DNA from 4 places in the Brevibacillus sp. AY1 genome. Region 2 is predicted to be linked to each of the others. Evidence: riboswitches for the same ligand, from Rfam matches in the RefSeq annotation. Region 2 holds a riboswitch; each other region holds the start of a gene.
What was found. A riboswitch is a leader RNA that binds a small molecule or an ion and turns the genes downstream of it on or off. The one in region 2 is predicted to bind S-adenosylmethionine.

Region 1: it holds a riboswitch for S-adenosylmethionine, as region 2 does, so the genes downstream of both, JZI27_RS10490 (BMP family protein) here and JZI27_RS03545 (sugar ABC transporter substrate-binding protein) in region 2, are expected to answer to the same signal.
Region 3: it holds a riboswitch for S-adenosylmethionine, as region 2 does, so the genes downstream of both, metK (methionine adenosyltransferase) here and JZI27_RS03545 (sugar ABC transporter substrate-binding protein) in region 2, are expected to answer to the same signal.
Region 4: it holds a riboswitch for S-adenosylmethionine, as region 2 does, so the genes downstream of both, JZI27_RS06825 (aminotransferase class I/II-fold pyridoxal phosphate-dependent enzyme) here and JZI27_RS03545 (sugar ABC transporter substrate-binding protein) in region 2, are expected to answer to the same signal.

What each region holds. Positions count from the first base shown of each region.
Region 1 covers NZ_JAFLPN010000009.1:111,233-118,608, forward strand. The annotation lists gene JZI27_RS10480 (DUF3298 and DUF4163 domain-containing protein) at 1-107, opposite strand, end outside; gene JZI27_RS10485 (methyl-accepting chemotaxis protein) at 323-1,801, shown strand; SAM riboswitch class I at 1,888-2,002, shown strand; gene JZI27_RS10490 (BMP family protein) at 2,204-3,247, shown strand; gene JZI27_RS10495 (ABC transporter ATP-binding protein) at 3,341-4,870, shown strand; gene JZI27_RS10500 (ABC transporter permease) at 4,845-5,915, shown strand; gene JZI27_RS10505 (ABC transporter permease) at 5,902-6,816, shown strand; gene JZI27_RS10510 (sulfite oxidase-like oxidoreductase) at 6,847-7,376, shown strand, end outside.
Region 2 covers NZ_JAFLPN010000002.1:26,859-34,234, reverse strand. The annotation lists gene JZI27_RS03555 (ABC transporter permease) at 1-40, opposite strand, end outside; gene JZI27_RS03550 (sugar ABC transporter ATP-binding protein) at 42-1,526, opposite strand; gene JZI27_RS03545 (sugar ABC transporter substrate-binding protein) at 1,597-2,613, opposite strand; SAM riboswitch class I at 2,723-2,839, opposite strand; gene JZI27_RS03540 (ATP-binding protein) at 3,037-4,296, shown strand; gene JZI27_RS03535 (hypothetical protein) at 4,357-4,776, shown strand; gene JZI27_RS03530 (GNAT family N-acetyltransferase) at 4,757-5,638, opposite strand; gene JZI27_RS03525 (hypothetical protein) at 5,808-6,689, shown strand; gene JZI27_RS03520 (phytoene desaturase family protein) at 6,768-7,376, opposite strand, start outside.
Region 3 covers NZ_JAFLPN010000032.1:6,857-14,232, reverse strand. The annotation lists gene JZI27_RS19575 (SLAP domain-containing protein) at 1-224, shown strand, start outside; gene JZI27_RS19570 (SLAP domain-containing protein) at 267-1,259, shown strand; gene JZI27_RS19565 (S8 family serine peptidase) at 1,440-3,998, shown strand; gene JZI27_RS19560 (hypothetical protein) at 4,023-4,475, shown strand; SAM riboswitch class I at 4,530-4,630, shown strand; gene metK (methionine adenosyltransferase) at 4,767-5,978, shown strand; gene JZI27_RS19550 (polysaccharide deacetylase family protein) at 6,154-7,170, shown strand; gene JZI27_RS19545 (sensor histidine kinase) at 7,167-7,376, shown strand, end outside.
Region 4 covers NZ_JAFLPN010000005.1:8,485-15,860, reverse strand. The annotation lists gene JZI27_RS06840 (hypothetical protein) at 69-1,541, shown strand; gene JZI27_RS06835 (DUF5665 domain-containing protein) at 1,544-1,876, opposite strand; gene JZI27_RS06830 (pyridoxamine 5'-phosphate oxidase family protein) at 1,996-2,454, shown strand; SAM riboswitch class I at 2,550-2,668, shown strand; gene JZI27_RS06825 (aminotransferase class I/II-fold pyridoxal phosphate-dependent enzyme) at 2,765-3,928, shown strand; gene JZI27_RS06820 (trans-sulfuration enzyme family protein) at 3,925-5,112, shown strand; gene JZI27_RS06815 (YhcN/YlaJ family sporulation lipoprotein) at 5,256-5,876, opposite strand; gene JZI27_RS06810 (PhoH family protein) at 6,078-7,376, shown strand, end outside.

The DNA.
Region 1 (7,376 bases), on a different contig from region 2:
TCAGCCTGTTGGTTGGACAGACCGGTCAATTGTGGATAGTAAATCCGCGTATGGGGGCGCGTTATGGTTCGCGTCAGGACACTGACAGGCAGTTGATTTCGCTCCATGTTTATCTGTTCCTTCCTTTTGGATTCATTGTGTACGTTCTGCTTCCTATCAGCCTATTCCGCTCTGGAATAAGTGGTCAGTAAAAGCCGTGATTATTTTATTGGAAATATTTCTATTCTTTATCAAATTCTTCACAAGTTCGCATGAATTTTGCGTTTCATACGTTCTATAATGGGGAAGAAAACCACATGTAAGAGGGAAAAGGGGGGGAATCATGATTCAGTTAGTGCGAAACACCCTGACAAACAAAGAAGGATTTATGATTTTTATTTTGTGGAATCATCTCTGGATGGCAGGCTTGATCGCGTATCAAATGGATGTGAACTTCTGGCTCGTTACTTCACTGGGACTGCTGGTGACCCTGATTGTATCGCCGTATTATTTCATTCGTAAGGACAGCCGAATCATTCGTTACCTAGTAGCTATTGGACTTATGTTTTATGCGATTTCATTCGATCACTTTACCCCTTATGAAGAAGTCTCGTTTCTTGCTTTTATTGTATTGGGATTTTTGGCTGCCTATCTGGATTGGAAGCTGGTGGTGTTTGCCGGCATTACGCAAGCCATCGCTACGGGAGTCGGTTTTTACACGAGACAGTACGATCTGTTCAGCGGTGATTTCTCTGAAGTAAATCTGATCGTGCGCGTCGTCGCGATCTTCGTAATGATGATTGCACTCACGTATTTGTGTCTGGCTGGACAAGCTTCTTTGAGGCAAGCGAATGCAGCGAGACAGGAAGCAGAGGAGAAGGAGCAGCGTTTGGTAGAGATGCTGGAGCAAATCCAGCTGATGACGGAACAGTTGGACCGCACTTCGCAATACGTACACGGGCACGCTGAGGGAACCCGACAAAATACAGATGATATGATGATCGCCTTCAAGGAAGTCGCGACTGGCATGGAGGCACAGGCGAACTCCACCGTGAAGATCGAGGAGGAAGTCCAGCAGATCGACCAGGAAATCGTATCGGTGACCGAGAAAGCAAACATGATGAAGACCGAGGCGGATCAAAACAACAGACGTCTGGTCGAAAGCGTAGCGAGAATGAATGAGCTGTCCACCCAGATGGAGCAGATCGTGCAAGCCGTTCATGTAGCTTCTGCGACGATCAACCAGTTGAATCGTCAAGCCAACCGTGTAGAGGAAATCGTCGGGGCCATTAATCAGATCGCATCGCAAACCAACCTGCTGGCACTCAATGCCGCGATCGAGTCGGCTCGTGCTGGTGAGCATGGACGCGGTTTTGCCGTAGTCGCGGACGAGGTACGCAAGCTGGCGGAGGAAAGTGCCACTGCTACACAGGAAATTAACCAAATCCTGCAATCGCTTCATCAGGAAAGTCAGAACGCCGTCTACCATATGAGCAATGGGGAAACCTCGGTTGCAAAAGGAAAAGAGCTAGCGGTACAGACGGTCGCTGCGATCGAAGCGGTACGAGCAGGAATGGAAACGTTCCTGTCTGCCACGGAGCATGTTCGCACGAGTATGGACCTGGTAAAAAGCCGTTCTGGCGAAGTGGCAGCCGAGATGTCTACCATTACCGCCGTAACCGAAGAATCCGTAGCCAATCTGGAAGAGTTGTTCGCAACCGCGGAGAACCAGCAGTACAAGGTTCGCGAGATAACAGATGAGTTGGGCGAGCTGAACAAGCTTTCCCACAGCCTGCAGCAATCCTTCCAAACCAAGGAATAACGCAAACTGTATTCCCAGATGAAAATAATTTACGTTTTTCAAAGAGTCTGTTAAACTAAATCCGTATCAACCGAATAGATTCACCTACCTTATCAAGAGCGGCGGAGGGACTGGCCCGATGAAGCCCGGCAACCACTGTACCATGTACAGCAAGGTGCCAATTCCTGCAAAATCCAAAATGTGGATTTTGACAGATGAGGAAGAGGATAGCGATAGCTGCGAACTCTTCCCAAAAGGAAGAGTTTTTTTGTTTGTTGAAAGGAGAGAGGTGGAATACACGAACGTTTTTAGTATATTTTATGAAAATATACGCATATAATGTTGTTTTTTTGCCAAAAAAAACGTACATTACCTATTAGAGATCAAAAACGCGAAAGAATTTGTGTGAGAGAGGGAGACATCATGAAGAAGTTATGGTTGGCTTTAACGACATTTGCCGTTTTGGCAACAGGTTGCGCTGGTGGCGGAAATGCACCGGTAGACAATGGACAAGCCTCTGGACAAGCTCCAGCGGAACAAAAGGAAGAACCAGCAGTGAAAAAACGCATCGCTTTGGTCCTGCCTGAGAAAATCGGGGTAAACCCATTCTTCCAGCAAATGGACGATGGTGCCAAAAAAGCAGCTGAAGAATTAGGTGCTGAACTGAAAACGATCGAATCGACCGACTACGGCGCGATTGAAGAAAATCTGCGCGTGGCTGTAGCTGAACAATATGACCTGATCATCACATCCTCCTTTGAATCCGAGGATGCCCTGAAAAAAGTGGCAGCTGAAAACCCTGATCGCAACTTCGCGATCATTGATACCGTGATCGACCTGCCAAACGTTCGCAGCGTAACTTTCCGCGAGCAGGAAGCAGCCTATCTGATGGGTGCTGCTGCTGGTCTGGCGACAAAAACAAACAAAGTAGGTATGGTCGTAGCGATGGACATCCCTTTGTTGAAGAAATGGACAGGCGGTTTTTCTGAAGGCTTGAAAGCCACCAATCCAAATGCTGAATTCATCGTCAACTACGTGGGCAGCTTCACCGACCCGGCAAAGGCGAAGGAGCTGGCATTACTGCAAGCTTCTCAAGGTGCTGACTTCATCAACGGCGCTGCTGCTGTTGGTGACCTGGGCGTTTTTGAAGCAGCCAAGGAAAAAGGCTTCTATACCGCAGGTCAAGACGTAGACCGTACTGTGATCGATCCGGAGCACATCGTATTGTCCCAGCTGAAAGGTACAGATGCAGCAGCTTATGAAACCGTGAAATCTTTTGTAGAGGGTACATTCCAGCCTGGAGTAGTTACCTATGGTTTGAAAGAAAAAGGCGTGGGCGTTACCTATATCACACACGACAGTGCAACCCCACTGCATGCCTTCATTGGACAAGAGGTTGTAGACAAAGTAAAGGCAATCAACGAAGAAATCGTGGCGGGTACGCGCAAAGTGCCTGAATCGTTCTAATCGAACAGCTCAGTGAAAATGGCGTGACCGACTACGGTTGTAGTCGGTCTGCTGTTGTATGGGGAGAGGAAATGACAAAAGGAGGGGATCGCGATGGCCCACCGATTAGAAATGAGGGAAATGACCAAGAAGTACGGCGATTTTACTGCCAACGACAAGGTGTCGATCACACTTGGTGCAGGTGAAGTACACGCTATCGTCGGAGAGAACGGGGCGGGAAAGACGACGTTGATGCGGATGCTGTACGGGATGGAACAGCCCACATCTGGGGAAATTGTGCTGAATGGAAAACCGGTTGCCTTTCGCGGTCCGAACGACGCGATCCAGCATGGGATTGGCATGGTTCATCAGCACTTCATGTTGTTTGGCGAGTTCAGTGTGGCAGAAAATATCGTAATTGGCTACGAGCCTAGGAAGAGCGGCTTTTTTCTGCGCAAAGATGCGGCAGCCAAGGTGCGCGAACTGAGTGAGCAGTACCGCATTCCTGTAAACCCGCAGGCTCTTGTCGCGAATTGCTCGATTGGAGAGCAACAGCGGGTGGAGATTCTCAAGGTATTGTACCAGGGCGCAGACATCATCGTTTTGGATGAACCGACAGCAGTTTTGACACCACTTGAGGTAAAAGACTTGCTGCAAACTATCCGTAATCTCGCGGAGAGCGGGAAAAGCGTTATATTGATCACGCACAAGCTCCAGGAAGTGATGGAAGTAGCCGATCGAATCACCGTGCTGCGCGGAGGAAAGGTGACAGGGAGCGTAGCCAAGGATCAGACCAATGTGGACGATCTGGCACGCCTGATGGTCGGACGGGAGCTGCAGCAATTGAGTGAAAGGCTCCCGCTGGATGGCAAGCCTTTGCTGCAGGTGGAAAATCTGACGGTCCGCGATAAACAGTCGCTGTTGGACCAGGTGAGCTTCACCGTTCATCACGGAGAAATTGTGGGGATTGCCGGGGTTTCTGGCAATGGACAGTCCGAGTTGCTGCAAGCGATTAGCGGCCTTCGGAACATCCAGGATGGTACCATCCGATTGTCGGGTGTTGATGTGACCAATCAATCGGTAGCCAAGGTACGTGAAACAGGACTTTCCCACATCCCGGAAGACCGTTATTTATGGGGGACCGCGAAGCAGGAGAGCGTGGAAGAAAACGCACTGATGGGCTACCAGCGAAAACCGGCTTACTATCGTCGCGGAGTGATTTTACGTGATGCCTTCCGCCGGGTCGTACAGGAATGGGTCAACCGGTTTGCGATCAAGACGGGTTCCAAGCAATTGAATGAACAGGCAGGCAATCTCTCTGGGGGTAACCTGCAAAAGCTGATCGTCGCTCGAGAGCTGGGGCACGAGACCCCGTTTTTGATGGCCGCAGAACCGACACGTGGTGTCGATATTGGCGCGATGGAGTACATCCATCAAGCTTTGATTGAAAAGAGAAACAGCGGAGACGGTATTCTGCTCGTTTCTTCAGAGCTTTCGGAAATCATGGCTTTATCCGACAGAATCCTGGTCATGTACAAGGGACGGATCGCAGGAGAGCTGTCCCGTGCAGAGGCGACAGAAGAAAAAATCAGCGTGCTGATGGCAGGAGGAAGCGTTCATGGTAGCAGTCAAAGAGCTGTGTAAGTCACTGGTTCAACCGCTTTTGGCCGTCATCATCGGCTTGCTAACCGGGGCGCTGGTGATTGCTGCAGTAGGGGAGTCGATTATCGGCACGTATCAGGAAATGTGGAAAGGGGCTTTCGGTAATTTTTATTTCTTTTCTTCCACATTGGCTCGTGCAACGCCGATTATGCTGATCGCTCTCGGTCTTGCCCTGGCTTTCCGTGCAGGGGTTTTTAACCTGGGGGCAGAGGGCCAGATGGTTCTCGGGGCTATCAGCGCGACACTGGTAGCGATCTACCTGCCTGCACCGGGAATCGTGAAGATACTGGCAGCGTTGGTTACCGGGATTGTGGCTGGCGGTCTGTGGTCGCTCATGGCCGGGTACATGGAAGCCAAATTCCGCATTCCTTTGTTGATTTCCACGTTATTGCTGAACTATATCGCGGTGTTGTTTGCCAGCTATCTGGTCAGCGATCCCTTTCAGGATAAAAGCGGTTCCGCTGCACTGGCTCAGACCGTCATGCTGGAGAAAGGCGCGTGGCTGCCTAAGCTGTTCGCGGGAATGAGTGTGCATAGCGGCTTTATCATCGCGATTGTAGCAGCATTGCTGTTGTTTTGGGTCATTCGTTTTACACCGTTTGGCTATGAAGTGAAAATGCTCGGTCACAACCCGTTTTTTGCCCAGTACGGTGGGATTCACCGAATCAAGGTCATGCTGACCGGAATGTTTGCCAGCGGCGCGTTTGCGGGGTTGGCGGGGACAGTAGAGGTGCTCGGCGCTCATTACCGCTTTGTAGATGGAGCCTTGACCGTACCCAATTTCGCTTGGACAGGACTGATGGCGACCTTGCTCGCGAATTCCAATCCGATCGGAGTGATTTTTACGTCGATTCTGCTCGCTGCCTTTCAGACAGGGGCGATGGGCGTGGAGAGGAATACCGAGGTTCCGTTGGAGCTGGCGAGCGTGATTCAAGCGGTGCTTATCCTGTTCATTTCCGCAAGATTCAGCTACAGCTGGTGGAAACAGCGGAAGAAGAAAGGGGGAGAATCGCATGGAGTGGCTTGATTGGTCCCTCGTTAGTTCGACGATCCGCATGGTGACGCCGATTTTGTTGGCTGCTCTGGGCGGAGCGCTCTGCTCACGTGTCGGTATTTTTAACGTCGGCTTGGAAGGCCTGGTGCTGGTTGGCGCATTTGCCGCGATCGTCGGGAATCATTTTACCGGGAGTTTGTTTCTGGCGGTTTTGTTCGCGGCTGCGGCCAGCGTGCTGTTCTCTCTGTTATTTTCCTACATGACGATTGGGTTGAAGGCGAATGAGATTGTCGTTGGTGTGGCCATCAACTTTTTGGCATTGGGACTTACGACCTTTGCCCTGCGTGCAGTCTTTGATGTGAAGGGAGCTTTCTACGACAAGGACATGGCTGGCCTGCCGCGTCTGGAGATCCCGCTCATTCACGATATCCCAGTCTTGGGGGAAATCGTTTCCGGTCACTCGCCATTGGTCTATCTGGCGTTCCTGGCGTCGATTCTGCTCTATATCTTCTTTTATCGTACCGTTACCGGCTTCCGCGTTCTCGCGGTGGGAATGAACCCGGTCGCAGCGCGCAGTCTGGGGTTGAAAACAACTCGTTTGCAGGTGATGGCGATTCTTCTTTGCGGCGTCCTCTGCGGTGTAGCAGGCGCACAGCTTTCCCTGGGACAGGTGACGATGTTTACGGAAGGGATGACGGCTGGTCGCGGCTTTATCGCGCTGGTAGCCATGATGATGGGACAGTCCCATCCACTCGGCATCCTGGCATCGAGCTTGTTGTTTGGTTTTATGGATGCACTTAGCATACGCCTGCAAGGCTTTTCGTTGCCGACACAATTTACGTCCATGCTGCCGTATGTTCTGACGATTGTGGCGATGTTCTTCCTGAAAGACAAGAACGGAGGAGCCAGCAGCAATCAGCAAAGCGCTCGTTGATCGTGACAGGAAAAAGGAGGAAGGAACAGCATGAACAAAGCAGATCGCATCAAACGAATGAAGGTTCCAGCAGTAGACCCGGCGCTGGCAAGACGATTGCCGCCTGGGCAAGTACTGACGGAGCGATTCCCTATTTTGCATGAAGGGGATGTCCCGGAATACGACATGGAGCAATGGACACTGCGTGTGTTTGGGGAAGTGGACCGGGAAGTAACCCTGCGTTACGCTGATATATTGGCGATGCCGCAGAAGACCGTGACGCGCGACATTCACTGCGTCACGCGCTGGTCGCGTTTTGACAATGCGTTTACAGGCGTGGGCTTTCGCGAATTCATGCAGGCCATCGGAATTACGCCACACAGCTCATACGTGATGCTTCACGGCGATCACGACTATACTGCCAATCTGGCTCTGAGCGATCTGGATCGGGATGATGTCCTGCTGGCTCATTCATTCGAGGGAGAACCGCTTACTGACAAGCACGGCTGGCCCTTGCGCCTGGTCGTTCCGCATCTGTACTTCTGGAAAAGTGTGAAATGGCTGCGTGGGATCGAATTCAT
Region 2 (7,376 bases):
TATAGACCCAATCAAACAAACTCGTTTTTTGTCCTTCCATCTTACTCACCTCCACTTGCGTAATACATGATCAGTTCCTGAGTTGCTTGCTCGCGATCCAATTCCTTGACGATTCTGCCCTCGCACATGACCAGAATCCGGTCCGCGATTCCCAGTACTTCTGCAAACTCGCAGGAAAAGTAGAGCACACCCTTTTTATTTGCTGCCAGATTGCCGATCAAGCGGTAGATGTCGCTCTTCGCTCCGATGTCTACGCCCTTGGTCGGCTCATCGAACATAAATATAGAAGAATCGGTATCCAGCCATTTGCCGATCGCTACTTTTTGCTGATTGCCGCCGCTGAGCAGACCCACGAGCAAGCTGCTGTCCGCTGTTTTGACTCCGACTCGCTCGATCAGCTCATTGGCCTGCAGGGCTTCCAGACTATGGCGTACAAAGCCGAATACAGACGACAGAGTCGCTACCGACAAATTTCGCTTGACCGACTCCTCTACGAAGATCCCTTCCTTGCGTCTTTCTTCCGGCACGAGGACGATACCGGCATCTACCGCATCCTTGGGTGTTCGCAGGCGAAGCCGCTTCCCTTTCAGCACAATGTCACCTGAATCGCATGGATCAGCTCCAAAGAGGAGGCGCGCCAGCTCAGTCTTTCCTGCGCCGACCAGACCTACGACACCGACGATCTCTCCTTCACGCACCGTCAAGTCAGCACCGCGAACCTTGCCGCCTTTTACCCCGGCAACCTCCAGAAGGGGCTCCCCCATCTCCACATCGACCTTCGGGAACTCCTCGGCAAAGCTTTTCCCCAGCATATGGCTTATCACTTCGTCCATGTCGGTTGCAGCGGTTTCCGTCGTATGCACCCGCTGACCGTCGCGCATGATCGTGATTCGGTCGCATATTTGAAAAATCTCCGGCAGGCGATGCGAAATGTAGATAATCCCGACTCCTGCCTGTTTCAGCTGCGCAATGATCTGAAACAGCCGCTCGCACTCCCGGTTGCTCAGTGGGGCCGTCGGTTCGTCGAATATGACGAACTTCGCCTTTTGCACAGTGGCTCGCGCGATCAGGATCAGCTGTTTCTCAGACAGCGTACATGCTTCTACCTGTTTTTTGACCGAGATCGAAAAGCCAAACTCGCGCAAAATGTCTTCCGCCTGTGAGTAGATTCGCGGCCACCGAATCAAATCCGTGCCTTTGGCTTGCACGAGCTGGTCCAGCAAAATGTTCTCTGCCACGCTCAAATAAGGGATCAGAGCGGTATCCACCTCCTGGTAGACACACTGTACACCCTGCGCTTTGGCATCCTGAGGCGAATGAATCTGCAGCTGCTCCCCATCGATCGAGATCGAGCCTTCGTCAGTCTGATACGCCCCCGTCAATATCTTCATCAACGTGCTTTTTCCAGCGCCATTCGCTCCCAGAAGAGCATGAACCTCCCCTGCCTTCACTTCAAAATCGACTCCTCGCAAAGCAGGCACACCGGAAAAAGCCTTGACGATTCCTTTCATTTGTAGAATCGACATCCCATTCACCCCCTAAATGGAAGATTCCCGTTGATGGATCAACGGGAATAACCAACCAGCACGATCCGCATTACTTGCCCCACTCAGTGATATATTGGGACAACTCTGCCATCGTTACTTTTTTATCCTTTGGCAAGTCATCCTGCTTGACCAGCAATGGATTCAGCTTCACACTGTCGGGAACCTCTTCCCCTTTGATTTTCTTGAAGACCGTTTCCGCGTGAATACGGCCAATGTTGGATGGATCGACGGCTGCTGTAGCTGCCCAAGGTGAGTTGTCTGCTTGCATCAGCTGCAGGTCCTCGTCACTCAGGTCAATTCCGTAAACCTTGATCTCCGTACGTCCTGCTTGCTGGATCGCGCGAGTCGCTCCTTTGGCGAATTCATCCCACGCTGCCCAGACAGCAGTGATGTCTCCCTTGTTCGGATATTGACGCAGGATCGCTTCCATCTGTGTCTGTGTATCTACTGCGGTATTGTTCGTCGCACTGCCGAATGCCGCGATTTCTTTGATATCTGGATATTTCTTCAGGAATTCCTCGTATTTCACCTGACGTTTTTCCATCGGTGCGAAGCCGGCCACCCAGATCTTCACGATGTTTCCTTTACCGTTGTGGTCACTCGCCAGTTGTTCCAGGCTCAGTTCAGCCAGCTTCTGGTCATCCTGCTCGACGACAGGCACTCCCGGAATGCTGATATCGGTGTCAAACAAGACGACTGGAATCTTTTTGTCGACTGCTTTTTGGGTTCCTTGCTGGAGCGCTTCCGCCGTTCCGTGGTCGATCAGAATGCCATCGAAGTTCTGGTTGACTGCCGCATCCAGATTGGACGCCATTTTCGCCAGATCCGTATTGGCGTTAAAGACAGTCAGCTCGCCGCCATGTTTCTCTACCTCTGCTTTTACGCCGCTGATGTATTGTGCCGAGAAGGTTCCGACATCCTGGCGCATCACCAAAGCGATCCGCTTTTTGTCTCCAGCTGCCGCATCTCCACCCTGGGATGTGCTACCAGCACCGCCTCCGCAAGCGGTCAATAACAAGGACAAACTCAATGCCAAAAAACTAATCCGACTAACATGCTTTTTCATATTGTTTTACCCCCTTTTGTCTGTTTACCTTGATCCAAAGAAGAGGCCTGAGCAATCAAAAAGCCCCTTTCTTTATATAAAGAAAGAGGCTTCAATCACAGATCTACGCCTCTTATCTTTCAGGTATGCGATCTACCTGTAGGAATTAGCACCTTGGTACGCCAATAACTCGTACTAGGTTGCCGGGCTTCATAGGGCCAGTCCCTCAGCCTTCTCTGGATAAGAGTAATTTACATATTCACAAGTGTAATTCAAGTTCTATAACAGAATAGTATTCAAGAATCACCTAGATGTCAACTTGGTTTTTTAAAAATTTGAGTTGTCTTTCAAACTGTACATTGCGTTTGTAAAAAAAGGAATTAATGTGAGTTTTGTCGAACTATGATGGCCAAATAGACTGAAAACCTCTGGTGGGGATGCGAATTGAGTCTTATCAAAGAAATTACTCTTCAGCTCTTTTTTGCTCTGATCCCTTTTGTTATGTACAACATTTATTACAGAGACAAGATGAGGAGCTACAGCTCGCTATTCATTCTGATTACCAGCTCGATCTCTTTGCTGCTGGCGATGACCTTTGCCTCCAGCGCCGTAGAGGGTTTAATTTTTGATATTCGTTACGTCATCATGTTTTTTGGACTTGTTTACGGAGGAATTCAGACAGGTCTGATTCTCCTTGTCGAATTCGTCATATACCGTCTTTATCTGGGCGGCGATGGAAAATGGGTCGCCTTGTTGATCTTAGTCGTTTCGTTTTCCCTCTCTCTGGTCTTTGCCAAAAAATATCGGACTTCTCAAAACAAAACTTCCATCATTCTAGTAGCCGGCATCGTCTTTTCAGCCCTTCCCATGCTGATGACCTACCTGTTCCTGCATTCCTTTTTTGTGCAAAACATCCCGTACCACGCGATTACCATTCCGCTGAAGAATTGTATCGGCATCTGGCTGCTCATGACCTTGTTCAGCAAGGCTGTAGAAGATAAAGAAATGTTCATCCGTCATGCCCAAAACGAGAAAATTACCACGATGAGTCATGTGGCTGCCTCTCTGGTCCATGAAGTGCGCAACCCGCTTACAGCCGTGAAAGGATTTTTGAAGCTGATCAAGGAGGCTCCCGATGACCTGCCCAAGGTGGAGCAGTATATCACGATCTGTCTGGACGAGGTAAAACGCACCGAGGCTATCCTGTCCGACTACCTCTCGATTTCCAAACCACTGTCAGAGAGGCATGAACGGATCGATCTGTCCGCCCAAATCACTACCATCCATGACGTCATGTTCCCTTTTGCCACCATGAATAATGTGGAGCTGGAGGTTCAAGCTCCCCAGACACCCGTTCTGATCATGGCCAATCCCGATGAAATCAAACAGGTTCTGGTCAACTTTATCAAAAATGCTGTCGAAGCCTGCTCTCATTCCGCACAAGGGAAAGTAACCTTGCTTCTCAAAACCGAAGAGAGTCAGGCCATCCTGGAGATCAAGGACAACGGAATCGGCATGAGTGAAAAAGAAATGAGTCGCCTCGGCTCCATCTATTTTTCCACCAAGTCGAGCGGCACAGGACTTGGACTCACATACTCGTACAATGCGATACACGTCATGGGCGGGAAGGTAGCTGTAAACAGCATACCAAGGATCGGTACGACCTTTACGATTTCATTTCCGATGAAATTCGAATCTCCTTAATCGATCCTCACACGCAAATTTAAGACCTACGAACCGCTCCCCGAATGGAAAAGTACCGGGATGAAACAGGTGGAAGCCGGTCATCAGGCACGCAACGACGCTAGAATTTTCAAACCAGTCTTTTATGGTACCCTGTTCCTCAACTTCCTGATCGCCCTATTGTGGATGCCTCATTGGGCCATTGAAGATATCAACTTTCTGGAAGATTCCCCATCTGCGATGATCGGGCTGCTGAATATCTTCCTGCTCTTCTTCTCCAGGACCTACTGGCGTAAAAACCAGGCCTGGTACCGCCCACTCCTGGACATTACACTGCTGATTGCAGTCCAATTGAGCGGCATGGCTGCATCTACTCTTTTGTATCCGCCGATTCCTGAGACCTATTTTGAGGCGGTCATCATCGATGGATTCGTTCTCGGATGTTTCCTTTTTGCCGTGTTTGTCGGCAGTCGCCTTGCTTTCAGATCTCCAGCGTCATAAATACCTGTTCCGCCATTTTCGTAAACGCCGCACGCTCCAAGGCTGATATGACGCGGTGATTGCTGACAGGCAGGTTGACCGTCAAGCGATGATAGCTGGCATTTTCCGCATCACGAGACGCATACACGCCTTCCAGCGCATACTGGATAATCTCGTCCGCATCCGTGCGCTCGGGGTGCGCCCCAGCATCGAACAGCAGCACAGTGGAAAGCTCCCCGTTGTCACCATAGATTCGACGATACAAGGCATAGCCAATCACCAGCTCCTGCTCATCACGAATCAGAAGTGCTTCCCTGTTTTCAATCGTATTCCACTGCACATCCCAGATTGGCTCATTCCAAAATGGCAGACGATAGACATCCTGCGGTATGCCATGCTCACCTCGGTATGGCAGATTTTCTTTCGTGGAGCGGGAATCCGGCCACTCTTGGCTCTCCAGAAAAATCGAATGCCCGACTACCTGAAAGCCCATACGTTCATACAGGGAGATGGCTTTGCTGTTTTCTTTGATCGCGACCAGAGCTGCCATATCTACCCCCTGCTCCCGATAGATCTGCAAGGTCTCCTCCATCAAGCGCTGCCCTACTCCTTGTCTTCGGTATTCAGGCGCTACCCCAGTTCCGCCGTTCCAGGCAATCCGTTTTCCCTTGCGATTCCAGATCCCGTTCAGAACAATCCCGATCGGCTCCTGGCCGTGAAAAGCGACCAAGGAATGTACCGGAGACAGCTCCTCCTTGCCGAGCTTGTGTGCAAGACTGTCTGCCGTTTTGGATTGGTCGAAAAAATAGCCTTCAAATCCTCGATTGTACCCCCGTACCGCTTCATCCAGTGTACATTGATTCAGTCTTTTCAACGTAATCATGCCTACTCCCCCTCTACATCTTTATTTTGTACATACAGTTTATAATATTTTTTAAATTGAGAAAATATATTTTATTGAGGTATAGAAAATACTCACAAAAGGAATAGAACGTGCCGATACTAATACAGGCATATCTGCACCAAGTCTCTCTCATCTGGAGGAAATCAAATTGAAAGCATCACGTACCGTTTCCTGTCTCTTGTTCATTGCGCTGTTCGTGTTCCTGACTGGCTTTTCACCTGCAGATCAAAAAATAAAAGCAACCTGGCTGTGGCAAACCACCATGATTGTCTCCGAGCCGGATCACATTCTCTCTTTTACTCAGGAGCAAGGCGTCAATCTGCTCTATCTAAAGATCGATATCACGCGAAAGCCTGCCTACTACCAGCCCTTTATCAAAAAGGCACATGCTGCAGGTGTAACCGTACATGCGTTGGGCGGCAATCCGAACTGGGGCCTGAAGGAAAACCGCTCCAAAATTCTGGATCTGGTCGATTGGGTGAACGCCTACAATCAACAAGTATCACCGGATGAAAAAGTCAAAGGCATCCATCTCGATATCGAACCGTACCTTTTGCCGGAATGGAAACAGGACCAGGCTTCTGTCATGCGCCAATGGATGGATAATGTTGAGGCGTATCTCGCACGGGCCAGTGCAGACCCCACTCTGGAAATCGGCTGCGACATCCCTTTCTGGCTGGACAAGAACCCGATCCCTGGTAATCCACAGCTGACGATCACAGAATGGCTCATTGCCAAACACGATGACGTAACAGTGATGGCGTATCGCGACAAGGCAGAAGGCTCCAACAGCATCTCTGCATTGGTACCGCAGGAGCTGGGCTGGGCAGATGAGTTAGGCAAAAAGGTATTGATCGCAGTGGAAACGAAGCAAAGCAACGAAGGCGATTTCATCACGTTTTACGAAGAGGGCGCCACGTATATGAACGAGGAGCTGGACAAGCTGCCCGGATTGCTGGCACAGCATCCTTCGTTCGCAGGCGTTGCAATCCACTCTTACGAATACTGGAAGACCTTGAAGAAGGAATAAAAAAAAGCGATCCCTTCGTCTCGAACAAAGACGTTGGGATCGCTTTTTTGTAAGTGATTTTTTACAGAGTCGTACCGATCAGCCCTTCATCGCTTTAACTGCCAAATAGCCGGAGGTTCCACCAAGACCTGCCCCCGGATGCGTGGAGGCACCGATGTGATACAGGTTTTTGATCGGTGTCTCATGCCGTTTGTAGCCTGTTCCTGGTCTCCAGAACAGGAATTGATCTACGGACGACGAGCCAGAATAAGGATCTCCGCCTACCAGATTGGGGTTGAAACGTTCCAATTCGACCGGGGATATCGCGACGCGCTTCAAAATCGATTCCTTGAAATGCGGGATATGCTGGCTGATTCGCTCCTCGATCCGATCCACATAAGCACGGACCACCTGATCGGTATAACCTCCCGCTGTATCGATCTGTCCTGCTGCATCCCCTGCCAGTTTGCGCGGCATCTCCTGCAATTGAATCCACAGCGTATGCTGTCCTTGCGGTGCACGGCTCGGATCATAGGAGGTGTGCTGACCCAGCACGATCGTTCCCTCTTTGGGCAGCAAGCCATTGGCGGCTTCCGTGACGGATTGGCTGACGCCATTCATTCCGCCAGTCAGGTGAATGATCGCAGCCCGCCTTAATTCTTCGTCTTTCCAGTCGAGCGGTCGATCCAATGCGTAGTGGATCTGCAT
Region 3 (7,376 bases), on a different contig from region 2:
CTCTTCTGTTTAGAAATGGGCTGGAAATGGTATACGATCCAGACGAATTACAAATCGCTATTACTGACGAGGATCATGACTTGGTGGCGCAAGGGACATTAAATGCGAGCAAAATCAAGGTCAAGCCGGGTAATAGCCGCCCTTGGTTGATTGTGTTCCCGCCAAGCGCAGTGAAAAAGCGGGACGCCAACCTGCATAGATGGCATGTACATGTTCGAGAATAGCTTGGATTGAAATCCTTTGTATGGGAATGAGGAGGTTGACATATGAGTTGGTTATTGGAAAACTGGTTTGGGTCTAAAGAAAGCCTGGATCAAGTAAAAGAGGAAATTCATGAGAATCTGCACAAGGAATTCTACCTGGGGCTCTCTGGCATTGAAAACCCGGAGCAATCCTCAACGCGAGTTCCAGCCAAGGAATTGTATCTGGTTATGCACGGACCTTGGGACAGCAAGCTGGAGGATAACGAGGCTGAGCTGCTTCAATACGTTCACGATGAATTGCCTGCGGTTGTTCGTGATGAAGTAGGGGTTATTCCATTCTATACGCAAGTGACCGAAGAAGGTTATCTCGTGCTTACGTACATTCGCAATGCAAGTTCACGTGGAGTATTGCTGCAAAGACTGCCTCTGATTCTATTGACACCAGAAGGTGAAGTTGTAGCGAAGAAAATCTTTGATCTGACACCGCTTGGCCCAGTGGGAGAAATGTCCAGCCGTCCTGCCGAGTTCTTGTTCCGCTGGGAAGAATTCGATAAGGTGCCTGAAAAAGAGGTTCCTTTGACACTCGCTTATAAAAAAGTGGTTGTGAAGAAGAACGAAGTTCAAGACACAGAGACTGGTGGATTGACTCCAAAAGAGGTCGATCAATATTCGGCAAAGCTGGCTATGATCGATCCTTTGGGAGAAGGTGAAGTCGACCTTCAAGTGCTGGATGTGCAGGCGAGCGATGAAAGTGGCTTGAAGATTGTCGTTGCTTTCCGCAATGGTCTGGAGAAGCGTCTGGAATTTACCGAGGTTCCAATCATTGTTTCCGATAAATCCGGAGACAGTGTAGCGAAAGTACATTTCACGCTGGAAAACATGAAGGTTGCAGCGAAAAGCAACAAGCTGTGGCTGTTTGAAATCCCGGCATCCTCCCTGTCGAAACCAGTAGTGAACATAGCGGAACTGACAGCTTTCATTCCGAAAGCAAGACAGCAGAAAAAAGCTTCCACTAATGTAACACCGGCATCTGATAATAAGGATCTCCTGCAATAAAAAGTGCCCCCTTTTTGCCGATGGTAAGAAGGGGGTTCTCGTTTGCGCAAGATTCCAAATATTGGATATCCGAGGTTGCACTTCATGGATTTGTTCCGTATGCTTATGAGATAGGCTTTAATACCTGCATTCCTTTGTACTGCGCTTTATTGGCAGGGGAGGGGAAGGACTGTAAAAGTGATGAAAAGATGGGTAGGGGCAATGCTTGCTGTCATCGTGGGGGTCGTCATGATGATGGCAGATATTCAACCAGTTGCAGCTGCGACGGACACAAACGACCCTTACTTTGGGAATCAGATTCACCTGTCACAGATTAAGGCTACAAAAGCCTGGGATACGGTAAAGAGCAACACCTCCATAACCATAGCCGTGCTCGATACTGGAGCTGATTACCGACATCCCGATTTGAAGGATAATTTGCTGCCTGGTATTAACCTGGTCAACCCAGGGAAATCGGCGCAGGATGACAATGGACATGGAACAGAGGTCACAGGGGTTTTAGCCGCAGAAGGAAATAACGGCATTGGAGTATCCGGTGTTCTCTGGAAAGCAAGGATTTTGCCCATTAAGGTTCTGGACAAGAATGCCGTGGCGGATTTGGACCTGGTGGCAAAAGGCATTCATGCGGCTTTGGACAGAGGAGCCAAAGTGATTCTGATGTCCGTCAGTAGTATGTCCTACTCTCCGGCGTTGACGAATGCAGTGAATCGGGCGGAGGCAAACGGAGCTGTACTGGTGGCTGCCAGTGGCAACGAGGGAGATCGTGTTGCCTATCCGGCTGCTTATCCAACTGTTATTGCGGTCGGTGGGGTAAAGGCGAACAATGAGCCGATCATAGAATCGAACTCCGGTCCTGAACTGAACTTGATGGCAACTGGACTGAATGTCTATACAACCAAGCTGGGTGGAAAGTACGGTGGCTTCAGCGGCACCTCGGCAGCTGCTCCACAAGTAGCTGGTGCAGCCGCGCTGGTTCTAGAACGGCACCCCAAGCTTCGGCCGATCGATGTCCGACAGTTGCTGTACCAGACGGCGACTGACCTGGGAACACCAGGGTGGGACAAGCGGACAGGATATGGCCTGCTCGATATTCAAAAGGCTGTTCGCTCGCCTATGTCGATGGACTTCTTAGAACCCAATAACACGCAATCGCAGGCAAAGGCATTTCCGATTGAGTCGCAGATTAGAGGCAATTTAGGCCCAAACGATACGGTTGACTGGTATTGGATGGATATTCCTTACGATGGGAAGGTAACCTTCAAAGCAAATGTTTCGGTTGGACTCGCTTCACCGATGGCGGCAACCTTTTATTCCGACAAGCGTTCACCCGTGACCCATTACATAGGGAATGGCGACACCCTGACTGTACCGGTGAAAGCAGGAAGAATGTCAATCAAGCTGGTCCGAAATGGTGGGGTTTCTGCTTTTACGTATGTCCTGACCAGCAAGTTTTCCATCAATCCGGATCGTTACGAACCGAATAATACGATGGAAACAGCGAGGCCGCTAGTAGGCAATCAGATCAGTGTCACCGGAAATTTCCATGAGGAGCGGGACCAAGACTGGTTTTCCTATTATGTGCGCGAATACGGCTCGATGGATGTTACCGTGACACCAGATACCAAGCGGATGGATTTGGTATTAAACATCGGGAAGCAGGAGGGGACGCAAACGAAGTGGGACCCTGCCTACGACAGCGGAGATCGGGATGACCCGACTGAGCGGGTACAGAAAGAGGTTTCCCCTGGAAAGTACTTCATACGAGTAAGTGAGTATGAACAGAACGCGGTAAATGCTGAGTATACGCTGGATTTGAATTTTACTCCGGTGAAAAAAGATCCAAATGAACCGAATGATACGTATCGGCAGGCTTCTCCGTTGGAGGGCGGGTATTTGATGACTGGCACGTTCCCGACGGCTACGGATACAGACTGGTTTCAATTTACCGTCAATAAGGAATCTTATGTCAGCATTCGCGCTCCATTTGTTCCGGTTCCAAGCGGGATGAGGATCGCGCTCTATAGCAATAGCAACCTGGATTACGCGATTGCGACGACAAACATGGTGGCTCAGCTGTCAGATCAAGGCAAAGAAGTGTTGGGCGTACGTTTGCAACCAGGGAAGTACTATATTCGTCTAAATAGTGCGACGTCGTTCAAATATGATTTGTACCGCCTGACTGTCAATCAGCAGGAACTGATCGCAGGCTATCGCGATATTTCTACGCACTGGGCACGCAATGAAATTGTCCGCTTGAGCAGCAAGGGAGTCGTCAAGGGCTTTGATGATGCGACATTCAAGCCCGATCAGGCTGTGACAAGAGCACAGTTTGCCACGATGCTGATCCAGGCCATGAAGGCGAATCGCATGCAGGTAGGCACTTATTCAGGAAAAACGACATTTACGGACCTGTCGAGAAGTCACTGGGCTTATAATAATATGGGACTAGCTTATCAATTGGGAATCATTAAAGGGTATCCCAATCGGCAGATGAAGCCCGATCAAGCGATTTCGCGTGCGGAGATGGCAGCGATGGTGGCCAGAGCGCACAATGTTCTCTGGTATCCGCGAAGTGTTTCCAGCTACCGAGACGTGCCTACGAGCCACTGGGCTTCACCAGCGATCGAGGCCCTCACCACTAGAGAGTGGTTGCGCGGATACGGCAGCCTGTTTAAACCTACAGGGATTGCCACACGTGCCGAGGTTGTCGTGCTGATCTCCAAGTCTTACAAACTATAGAGATGAAATTGGGGAGGAACAACGATGAAGAAGTTTACAAAAGGATTGATAGCGGTAATGGTTGGGGGAATGGCGTTGTTCACATCCCAGGCGATGGCTGATGGAGTGAGCGGTGTACCGGGTTCAGTTGATGATCCAGTGGTGACCAAAAGCTACGTGGACAAAGCGATTCAGGCATTGGGTGGAAGCGCAGGTGGCAGCAGCCTGACTGTCGTAGAGCTGTATCCAGGAAGCACGTTGTACGGCTTTGAAGGGACTGAATTTATCGTTCGGACCGGACAAGTTCAGGCCGTAGCGGGAAATAATGGCGACGGTTTAACAGACTTGACTGCTGGGGCCGATTTGCGCGCAGGAGCCAGTGTTGGCCACAATCATCTTCTCCTGATTGCAAGGTCCGACAACCGTGGCTTGCGTCTGGCTCCACAATACGATGGGGTCGCTCACATCATGGTTCGGGGCAAGTACGAACTGCGTTAAGTTGTCTATTGACACCACTGGAAAAAACAATTATTCTAGAATCCGTAATGGATACTCTTATCCAGAGCAGGCGGAGGGACTGGCCCTATGAAGCCCGGCAACCGACTAGAGCGGTGCTAACCAGCAGAACGGACATCTGTTCTGGCCGATAAGAGGATGAAGGAAGCATAAAGCGCGCAAACCTTTTCCTCCCTATATGGTGGAAAAGGTTTTTTTTGCCTGCATTTACGTCGATAAAATCCTGACTCGGCTACCACACTATTTGTATGAGGTCAAAGGAGGTTTTTTCTCATGGCTTTGCAAAAAGGTCGTCGTCTGTTCACATCTGAATCCGTAACTGAAGGACATCCGGATAAAATATGTGACCAAATTTCCGATTCCATTCTTGACGCAATCCTGTCAAAAGATCCGAATGCTCGTGTTGCTTGCGAGACATCCGTAACAACAGGTCTGGTACTCGTAGCGGGTGAGATTACCACCAACACTTACGTGGACATTCAAAAACTGGTTCGTGAAACGATTCGCGAAATCGGTTATGATCGCGCTAAGTTCGGCTTCGATGCAGATACTTGCGGTGTTATCACAGCGATCGGTGAACAATCTGCTGACATTGCGCTTGGAGTAGACCAAGCTCTGGAAGCGCGTGAAGGTAAAATGACCGATGAGCAGATCGAGGCAATTGGTGCTGGTGACCAAGGTTTGATGTTTGGCTTTGCTTGCAATGAAACGCCAGAGCTGATGCCTTTGCCAATCAGCATGGCTCACCAACTGGCTCGCCGTTTGACAGAAGTGCGTAAAGACGGCACACTGTCCTATCTGCGTCCTGATGGTAAAACGCAAGTAACGGTTGAATACGATGGCGACAAGCCTGTTCGTATCGACACCATCGTTATTTCTACGCAGCACGCACCAGAAACTACCCTGGAGCAAATTCAAAAGGACCTGACTGAACTGGTGATCAAGCCTGTAGTTCCTGCTGAATTGCTGGACGCAGAAACCAAGTACTTCATCAACCCGACAGGCCGTTTCGTAATCGGAGGACCTCAAGGGGATGCTGGATTGACTGGACGCAAAATCATCGTAGATACGTACGGCGGTTATGCACGTCACGGCGGTGGCGCGTTCTCCGGTAAAGATCCAACCAAAGTAGACCGTTCCGGTGCTTATGCAGCGCGCTATGTAGCCAAAAACATCGTGGCTGCTGGCTTGGCTGACAAGTGCGAGGTGCAGGTAGCTTACGCTATTGGTGTAGCACAACCTGTTTCTATCGCAGTTGATACGTTTGGAACAGGAACCATTTCGGAAGAAGATCTGGTTAAGCTGGTTCGCAAGCATTTTGACCTGCGCCCTGCAGGAATCATCAAACAGCTGGATCTGCGTCGTCCTATCTACAAACAGACAGCGGCTTACGGTCACTTCGGTCGCAACGACCTGAATGTTCCTTGGGAGCTCACAGACAAAGCAGATGCATTGAAACAAGACGCTAGCCAATTGGCAAAATAATAAACGTAAAAAAGAGCCTAGTCGCGATACTGGGCTCTTTTTCTGTGAAAAATGTCTAACGGCAATGACCGTTTATTGTATAATCTTCCACCTTTATTGGATAGCAGTGCATAAAGGAATTTTTCAGTGTCTGTCGAATTTCTTTAGAGTAGAAGAAGAGGAGGAGGGGGTACTCTTGCCGAAGAAAAGGCTCTTCCTTCTCATGTTCGTGATCTTTCTGCTCATGTTCGTCATTGTCGGATTGCTCTTAGGGCAACGCCTGGTAAAAAATAATACTCTCGAAGTGCAACCTTTTCCTCAGGTGAACACGTCAATAAGCACAAGTGAACCAATAGTTGCTGAGTCGAACGTCACAACGGTAGAAGAAACAGCTGTTCCGCGCAAACAGTGGTACCGCGATCAGGTTGTCGTTTTGTCTTATCATCACGTAGCAGAGCAATCGAATCAACCCTATGCTCTGTCTCCTGATCAATTTGCTCAGCACATGTCTTTTTTACACAAAAATGATTTGCATCCGATAACATTAACAGAGTTTGTGCAATTCATGAATACGGGGAGTCTGCCGACTGCCAATGCCGTACTGATTACCTTTGACGATGGATACGAGAGCTATTACACAGAAGCATTTCCGATCATGCGTACATACAACTATCCATCCGTCAATTTTGCTATTGCGGGCCGTGTGAGAGATGTAGCAGAAAGAAAGCGGGAAAATATGACGACACCCCTTTCCCGACAACAGGTAAAGGAACTGGTCGCAACGGGGCTAGCCGATTTTGGCTCCCACACCTACAGCTTACATGGAGAAAAAGAGCGAAATGAATGGGGAGAGATGGGGCCTGTGACCGCCCCCGTCTATTTGGAAGATTTGCAACGCCTGGAAAAGGAGAAAGAATATCGAGATCGGCTCTATGTGGATTTTAGCATGTCGAGGATCGGTTTGAGTGATTGGTTGGGACGTCCTGTTGAGGTACTCTCCTTGCCATATGGCTACACCAACCCCGTCGTTCTGGAGACAGCGAAGCAGGCCGGTTACCGATTTGTCTTTAATTCTACTCCGGGTGTGGTAACGAGTCAGACAGATCCTTTTGCAATTACTCGATTTGACGTCGGGACACGCAATATGGACCTGGAGAAGCTCCATCAACTTTTCACGAATGCGAAAAACACGTTTGAAGGAGAGCAGTCATGAACAAAGCAATCGACATCAGCGTGCTCGATGGAGTCATCAAACGAACAATTGAAACAGTGGAAACGAGTAAAAGCCAAATTTTTGATATAGCAGAGAATGCCAGACAGCAAGGAAATTCGATGAAGCTGGATCTTCACGAGCTGCGTCAGGAAATCTCAAAGGTGATTCAAAAGGTGGATGCACTGGAGCTTGCCTATCGCAAATCC
Region 4 (7,376 bases), on a different contig from region 2:
GCCTCGTCAGTAAGTTTGCCGCAGGGTGATGTAGGTAAATATTAGTAGACTTGAGGGAGGCAACATCGATGAAAAAATATATGACCAGGCCCGTAGTAGCGGTTGTAACGACGGCCGTCTTGATTGGTGGAGTAACACCACTATTGGCAAGTGCAAGCGTAGAAACACACTCTGCCCCTGCCAAGGTAACAGTCGGAGAAGTCACAACGACACCGATCGCGAACAAGGAGCTTATTGCGACCACACAAAAAGCAGCCAGCCCCGCAACTGCAACTCAGGTAACAGCCAGTGCTGTTTCCGGTTTGAAGCCTACATCGACAAAGGTCGTGATGAACGACGAGGGGAAAAAAACGACGCGCTATAATTTGAAAGACCTGGCCTTGAACGATCCGGACACCTTGCAAATCCTGCTGAAGCAACAAGCGGAGCATCTGTATATGGTTGTGGACGAAATCGGCCTGGATACCCATTTGCAGACATTCATGCAGGACCATACGGAGGAATGGGAACGAATCTATCAGGAGCACTACAAGAATATTTGGCTGGAAGTACGCTTCCTGGATGATCAGGAAATCGTCAGTGTCCAAGCAGAGACCGAGGGTATCAAGGCATATATAAAAGGGATCGTCACACCTGATGTAACCAAAATCGTCGTCACCAAGCCGAATGGCGATACCATCACCGTGGTGCCGACCAGTGAGCTTACCTTTGCCGTCAGCTTCTTGTGGAATGGCAGCTCCAAGGATGAGTATGCGACTGTGAAAGCCTATGCGGGAACGAAATTGGTGGACAGTGAAAAAGTCAAGCTGGTACCACAGACAGAAGATGACGCACAGCTCTTGATGCATACTTATTCGGTGCTGGATGCCAAAAAATCCGAACTGAAATTGCGCGGAATCGTCAAGTTGCCTGCTGACAAGATATACGTTACCTACAATGGCGTCAAAAAATCAGCGAAGGTCCAAAAGCTGTGGGATGATGTAGGCAGCTTCAGCTTTACCCTCAAGGATGTAACAGAGGGGAAAGAAAAAGCATTGGTAGAAATCTACAAGGGAGATAAGAAGCTCTCTTCTTCTTCGATCGATGTCCAGGTGATTAATAAGACGGAGAATACGGCTAAGGTATATACCCTTACAGGAGTTGCCGAAATCGATGCAAAGCAGAAAAAAATCAAGGTCAGCGGTACGGTTGCTGGCTGGGATAAAAACAAGAACAAAAATGTAAGTCTTGCGATTGTCGCTCCGAATGGGCAGAAAAAGGTTGTAAAACCAAATGCGCATGGTGAGTTCAACCACACGTTCTCTCTTTCTGGCAAAAACAAGTCTTGGAATGGTGACGACGTCAAGCTGGAGCTGTATGTAGATGGCAAGCTCGTGATTGAAAAAGAAATCTCGTACAAAACAGTTACGACCAAAGATAACAAGCATCCAAATGGCAATGCCTACGGATATTGGAAAAACCAGGACAAGAAGGGGAAAGACAAGGATCGCGACGATGAAGACGATGACGATGACGACGATGATGACGAAGATGAGGATTAATCTTATTTGATTTGTCGATATGACTCCACATAGTCTATGATCTGGCGGATGTAATCGCCAATGATCGGAATCGAGAGAAATTGGGATAAAAGTGAACCGAATAAAGCCAATACGATGGCAGTCCCGATCGTAAGACCCAGCCCCCGGGCAAGACCTGCGAGGAAATTCGTCCAAAGCAGCTTGCGCGGGGCTGTGTAATTTTGAATGACATCCGCTAAACGTATATCCTCTAGAAACATGGCGATCTTGTCCATTCGCTCATTCAGTTTACGTACTTCCGCGATTTCCTTGGAGAGATGATCGATTTGGGCAAGCAATCGTTCTGTTGGGGACATGCTTTAGCCTCCTTCTGATTGTTCTGGATCGGGTTTGATCCAACATGCAGTTTCGGTTGCCTATCAAGGCGAATGAAGAGTACAATGGATTTACATATCTTTCCTGGGAGGGCAGTGGCATGGCTGAAACGGTTTCCCAAACATTGTCCGAAGAATTGTTTTCGTTCCTGCAGCAAGAGCGCTTTGTTACACTTGCGACGATCGACCATGAGACAGGGGCACCTGCGCTCCATTCTTTGTCATGGACGTTTGCTGAATCTGTGCAATTGATTCGTTTCGCCGTAAATAACCGTTCCCGGATCCTTGCAAACATCGCCAAACAGCCTGAGGTCGTGCTTCATCTGATCGTAGCTGACTCCTCATATGCTGTCAACGGACGCGCAGCCATCAAGACTGACAGAATGGCAGAGGTGCCTTTGAAGCTGGCGATGATTGAGATGGAGATTTACTCGGTCCGGGACATCATGTTTTATGGTTCCCGAATCTCTGTAGAACCACAATACGAGAAAACGTATGATAAAAAAGCGGCGATGAAGCTGGATGGTCAAGTAATGGCAGCACTTCGAAAAGGTCCATAGATTCAATTCCACTTTCTTGAAAAAAATGATTTGACAAAATTGCAACCATTCCGGTAGTATTAGGTTCAATTACAGCATAAATGAATAGTGTATTCTTCTTATCCAGAGCGGCGGAGGGACTGGCCCGATGATGCCCGGCAACCAATCACCTGTATTTAACAGGGAGATAATGGTGCTAATTCCTGCAGAGTGATTCAACTCTGACAGATGAGAAGGATTTGTTTACGGTGACGTAATCAAAGCCTTCTTTCAGAGGAAAGAGGGCTTTTTTCATGCCCTCGCAGTTGAATTTGAGGGGAGCGAGATCATCATGCATTTGGAAACAAAACTGGTTCAGACAGGAGTAGGAAGAGACGAAAACACAGGGGCAATCAATTTTCCCGTCTATTTCGCAACCGCATACCGTCATCCGGGGATGGGGCAGAGCACAGGCTTTGATTATACGCGGACGGCGAATCCGACCAGGGCAATACTGGAAGAGGCAATTGCGACAGCTGAATCAGGTGACAGTGGGTTTGCCTGTGCCTCAGGCATGGCTGCGATCCACACTGTTATGGGTTTGTTTTCACAAGGAGATCACGTTCTCGTTTCACTGGATTTGTATGGCGGTACATATCGCTTGTTTGAGCAGGTATTGACCCGTTATGGACTCGCATTTACGTATGTGGACCTGCGTGATGCGTCAGCAGTGAGAACTGCCATCCGTTCGCAGACAAGAGCCATTTTTGTTGAGACGCCGACCAATCCGCTCATGCAGATCACGGACATTCGTCTGATCGCGCAGATCGCCAAAGAGCATGGCCTGTTGACCATCGTGGACAATACCTTCATGACTCCTTATTGTCAGCGGCCGTTGGAGCTTGGCGCTGATATTGTCCTGCACAGCGGGACCAAGTATCTGGGTGGACATAATGACGTGCTGGCTGGCTTGATCGTGTCAAAAGGAGCTGAATTGTCGGAGAAGCTGAAGTTTTTGCATAACACCATCGGAGCTGTTTTGGGACCGCAAGACAGCTGGCTGTTGATCAGAGGCCTCAAGACACTGGCACTGCGCATGGAACGTCATCAGGCTAATGCATGGGCAGTAGCACAGCGATTGAAAGATCATGCGGCCGTTGCCGAGGTCTTTTACCCGGGGCTGCAGGACCATACTGGGTACCTGACGCAGTTGGAACAGGCAAGTGGCTTTAGCGGCATGGTATCCTTTCGTGTCCGTTCAGCTGAACAGGTGCCCGTGATTTTACAGAATCTGCAGGTCATCTCTTTTGCCGAAAGTCTGGGTGGCGTCGAGTCCTTGTGTACGTATCCGGCAACGCAGACCCATGCAGACATCCCGCAAGAAATTCGCGCATATGTGGGTGTATGTGACCGGTTGTTGCGTTTGTCGGTTGGCATTGAACATCCTGACGACTTGATCGAGGATTTGACACAGGCACTCGACGCTAGCCTGGTAGCAGGGGGGACTGTTCGATGAACTTTGCAACGAAAGTGCTGCATGGTACATCTTGTTTTGATCCGGTCACAGGTGCTTCTTCGGTACCGATCTATCAAGCCTCGACCTTTCATCAAGCAGATCTGGAATGCCCTGGTCGCTACGATTATGCACGCTCTGGAAATCCGACCAGACAGGCGCTGGAAGAGGCAATTGCCGTATTGGAAGGAGGAGAGAGGGGTTTTGCCTTTGCATCCGGTATGGCTGCCATTTCCAGTGTGTTCATGCTCTTTTCCTCGGGCGATCACGTCATTGTCGCAGAGGATGTCTATGGAGGTACCTTTCGATTTTTGACCAAGGTGCTGTCCCGCATGGGGATCGGGGTGACCTTTGTGGATGCGACCCGCGTGGAACAAGTGACGGCAGCGATTACTCCGGCTACCAAAGGCATTTATCTGGAGACGCCATCCAATCCGACGCTGAAGGTCACAGATCTGGCGGCAGTGTGCAGAATGGCCAAACAACACGAGCTGCTGGTTATCGTGGACAATACCTTCCTGACGCCGTATTATCAACGACCCCTGGAGCTGGGAGCAGATGTGGTGATTCACAGTGCAACCAAATTTATCGGAGGACATAGCGACGTGGTGGCTGGTCTGGCAGTCACGAAAGACGCAGCCTTGGGAGATCAGCTGTATATGATTCAAAACGGCATGGGAGCCATTCTTGGCGCGCAGGATAGCTGGCTGGTGATGAGAGGATTAAAAACGCTGAAAGCAAGACTGGATGTCGGCACACGCTCAGCAGACCACATTGCCCATTGGCTTGCGGAGCATCCTGCTGTGAGCCGTGTCTATTATACCGGCTTGCATTCGCATGAGGGACACCACGTTCAGGAAAGACAGGCGAGCGGTCATGGCGCAGTCCTTTCGTTTGATGTCGGTAGTCGGGAGCGGGCAAAAGCGATTTTTGATCAGGTGAAGCTGCCGATCGTCGCTGTCAGCTTGGGTGCGGTAGAGACGATTCTTTCGTATCCTGTTGCGATGTCACATGCATCCATGCCTGTAGAGGAACGGGAGAAAAGAGGAATTACTGACGGATTGATCCGACTTTCTGCAGGTTTGGAGGACACTGAGGATCTTGTGCAGGATCTGGCACAAGCACTCGATTCACTTCCGCCATTTGAACATAAAATCAATGAGAAAAAGACATTCTCCCGGGCGTAATCCTGGGACGAATGTCTTTTTTTACAGTATCGGAAAGTATAAACTTCTGTGAGTAAAACGTCCCGATACTGCAAGAATAACCTACCTCTAAAACGCGGTCGCACGTCATTGAAATGGCCTCGATAGAGGTTTTCTTATGCAGCCTATGGTGCCTGTGTACGGTTGGCATTGATCTTGTCATTTCCATGTGGCTTAGACCTGCCATCCTTGTTGATGCGTTGCTCATTTTCACGCGAAGGCTTGTCCTCGCGTTGTTGAACATGCCGGGGAGCTTGCGGGATAATGCGACCGACAATATCTCCCATTTCTTCGGCAAATCCATGAATCGGGCGACCCCGGCGAATATCTGCGGCCATCTCCCTCAGTCGTTGGACGATATCGGGATCCGCGGTCACTAAAGCTGTGGCGCCTTGAGGGTCTTCTTTCAGCGCCTCGGCGACGGAGTATTTGATGACTCCCACTTCAGGTCGATCCAGATGGGCGTTTACGTCAATGCCGACCACCGCGTATTTTCCTACCACTACAGCTGTAGCCCCATTCACTTTCGGGACACGTTTGGCCAGTTCAACCAGACGATCAGCAGTTGCTGCGGCAGACTGGTTCTTGGGAGGTGTGGGATTCGTTTGCTGGACACGCTGTGTCTTCTGAATATGTTGATTCGGCTGTGGAGCAGCTTGGTTAGCAGGTGGCTTGTTGTTCGTCGTGCACGCCGTAAGCAAGAGACATAGGCTGAGTGTTCCAATTACGCTCCGTTTCACACGCATTCTCCTTTTCCTTATTTTCCTCCGAAAGAAGGGCAGGGATAAAAGTATTGTGTTCCCACCGACCTGTTTTCATTCTGTGAAATGGTCCAAGACTATCTGTTAAAAGAACCACATAGACTTTAGTACATCACGCTCCTGCATCAGAGCATCCCTTTCAAAAATTGCATAGGGTATATAAGATGGGTATTAGGAGGCGAGATTTTGAAGAAAATCTACGTACTGGACACCAACGTACTCCTGCAAGATCCTCGGGCGATGTTTTCCTTCGCTGACAATGAAATCATCATACCCGCTGTAGTATTGGAAGAGATTGATTCCAAAAAGCGCTATATGGATGAGATTGGACGGAATGCCCGTTATGTATCGCGCTTGCTGGACAGCTTTCGTGAGCACGGACATCTGCACTCAGGAATAACCCTGGAGACAGGTGGACTATTTCGCGTAGAGCTGAACCATTCATCCCTGCATAGGCTGCAAAAGCAATTCACCGAAATGAGCAATGATAACCGAATATTGGCCGTAGCGCTCAACTTGCAAGAGGAAGAAAATCTGTCTCCACAACCACGTCCGGTAATCCTCGTCAGCAAGGATGCCCTGATGCGAGTAAAAGCAGATGCCCTCAATCTGACAGCGGAAGATTTCTTATCAGATCGCGTAGTAGGAGAATTCTCCAGCTTGTACACCGGTTATCAAAAAATGATGGTCTCATCCGACGTGATCAAATCGTACTACGCAAACCGAAAGCTGCATTTACCCATCTGTTTTCCGCGGTATCGCTTTTATCCGCATCAATTTCTGGTATTGAAAGACGAATGCAATCCCTCCATATCCGCGGTGGGAAAAGTGGATACCGATGGTAAGAACCTGGAAATGCTCGTGACAGACGATGATCCGATCTGGGGGATTCGCGCACGAAATGTACAGCAGCGCATGGCGATCGAGCTATTGCTGCGTGATGATGTTCCGCTGGTAACCATGACAGGAAAGGCAGGGACAGGAAAAACATTGCTGGCTTTAGCTGCAGGCTTGCTGCAAATTGAAGATCAGCAAAAATATAAAAAGCTATTGGTGGCAAGACCGATCGTGCCTTTAGGAAAAGACATCGGCTATCTGCCCGGCGAAAAAGAAGAAAAGCTGAGGCCGTGGATGCAGCCGATTTATGATAATTTGGAATATTTATTCAACACAAAGCGACCAGGTGACCTGGATAAGATCCTTGCTGGAATGGGCAGTCTTCAAGTCGAAGCGTTGACCTACATTCGCGGGCGCTCCATTCCCGAGCAGTTCATCATTATTGACGAAGCACAAAACCTGACCAAGCATGAGGTCAAAACCATTCTTACACGTGTAGGGGACGGCTCCAAAATTGTTTTGATGGGGGATCCCGAACAAATCGACCATCCCTATCTGGATGAGAGCAACAACGGATTGACCTACGTCGTGGAGGTTTTCAAGGATCAGAAGCTGGCTGGACATATCAGGCTGGAAAAAGGAGAACGA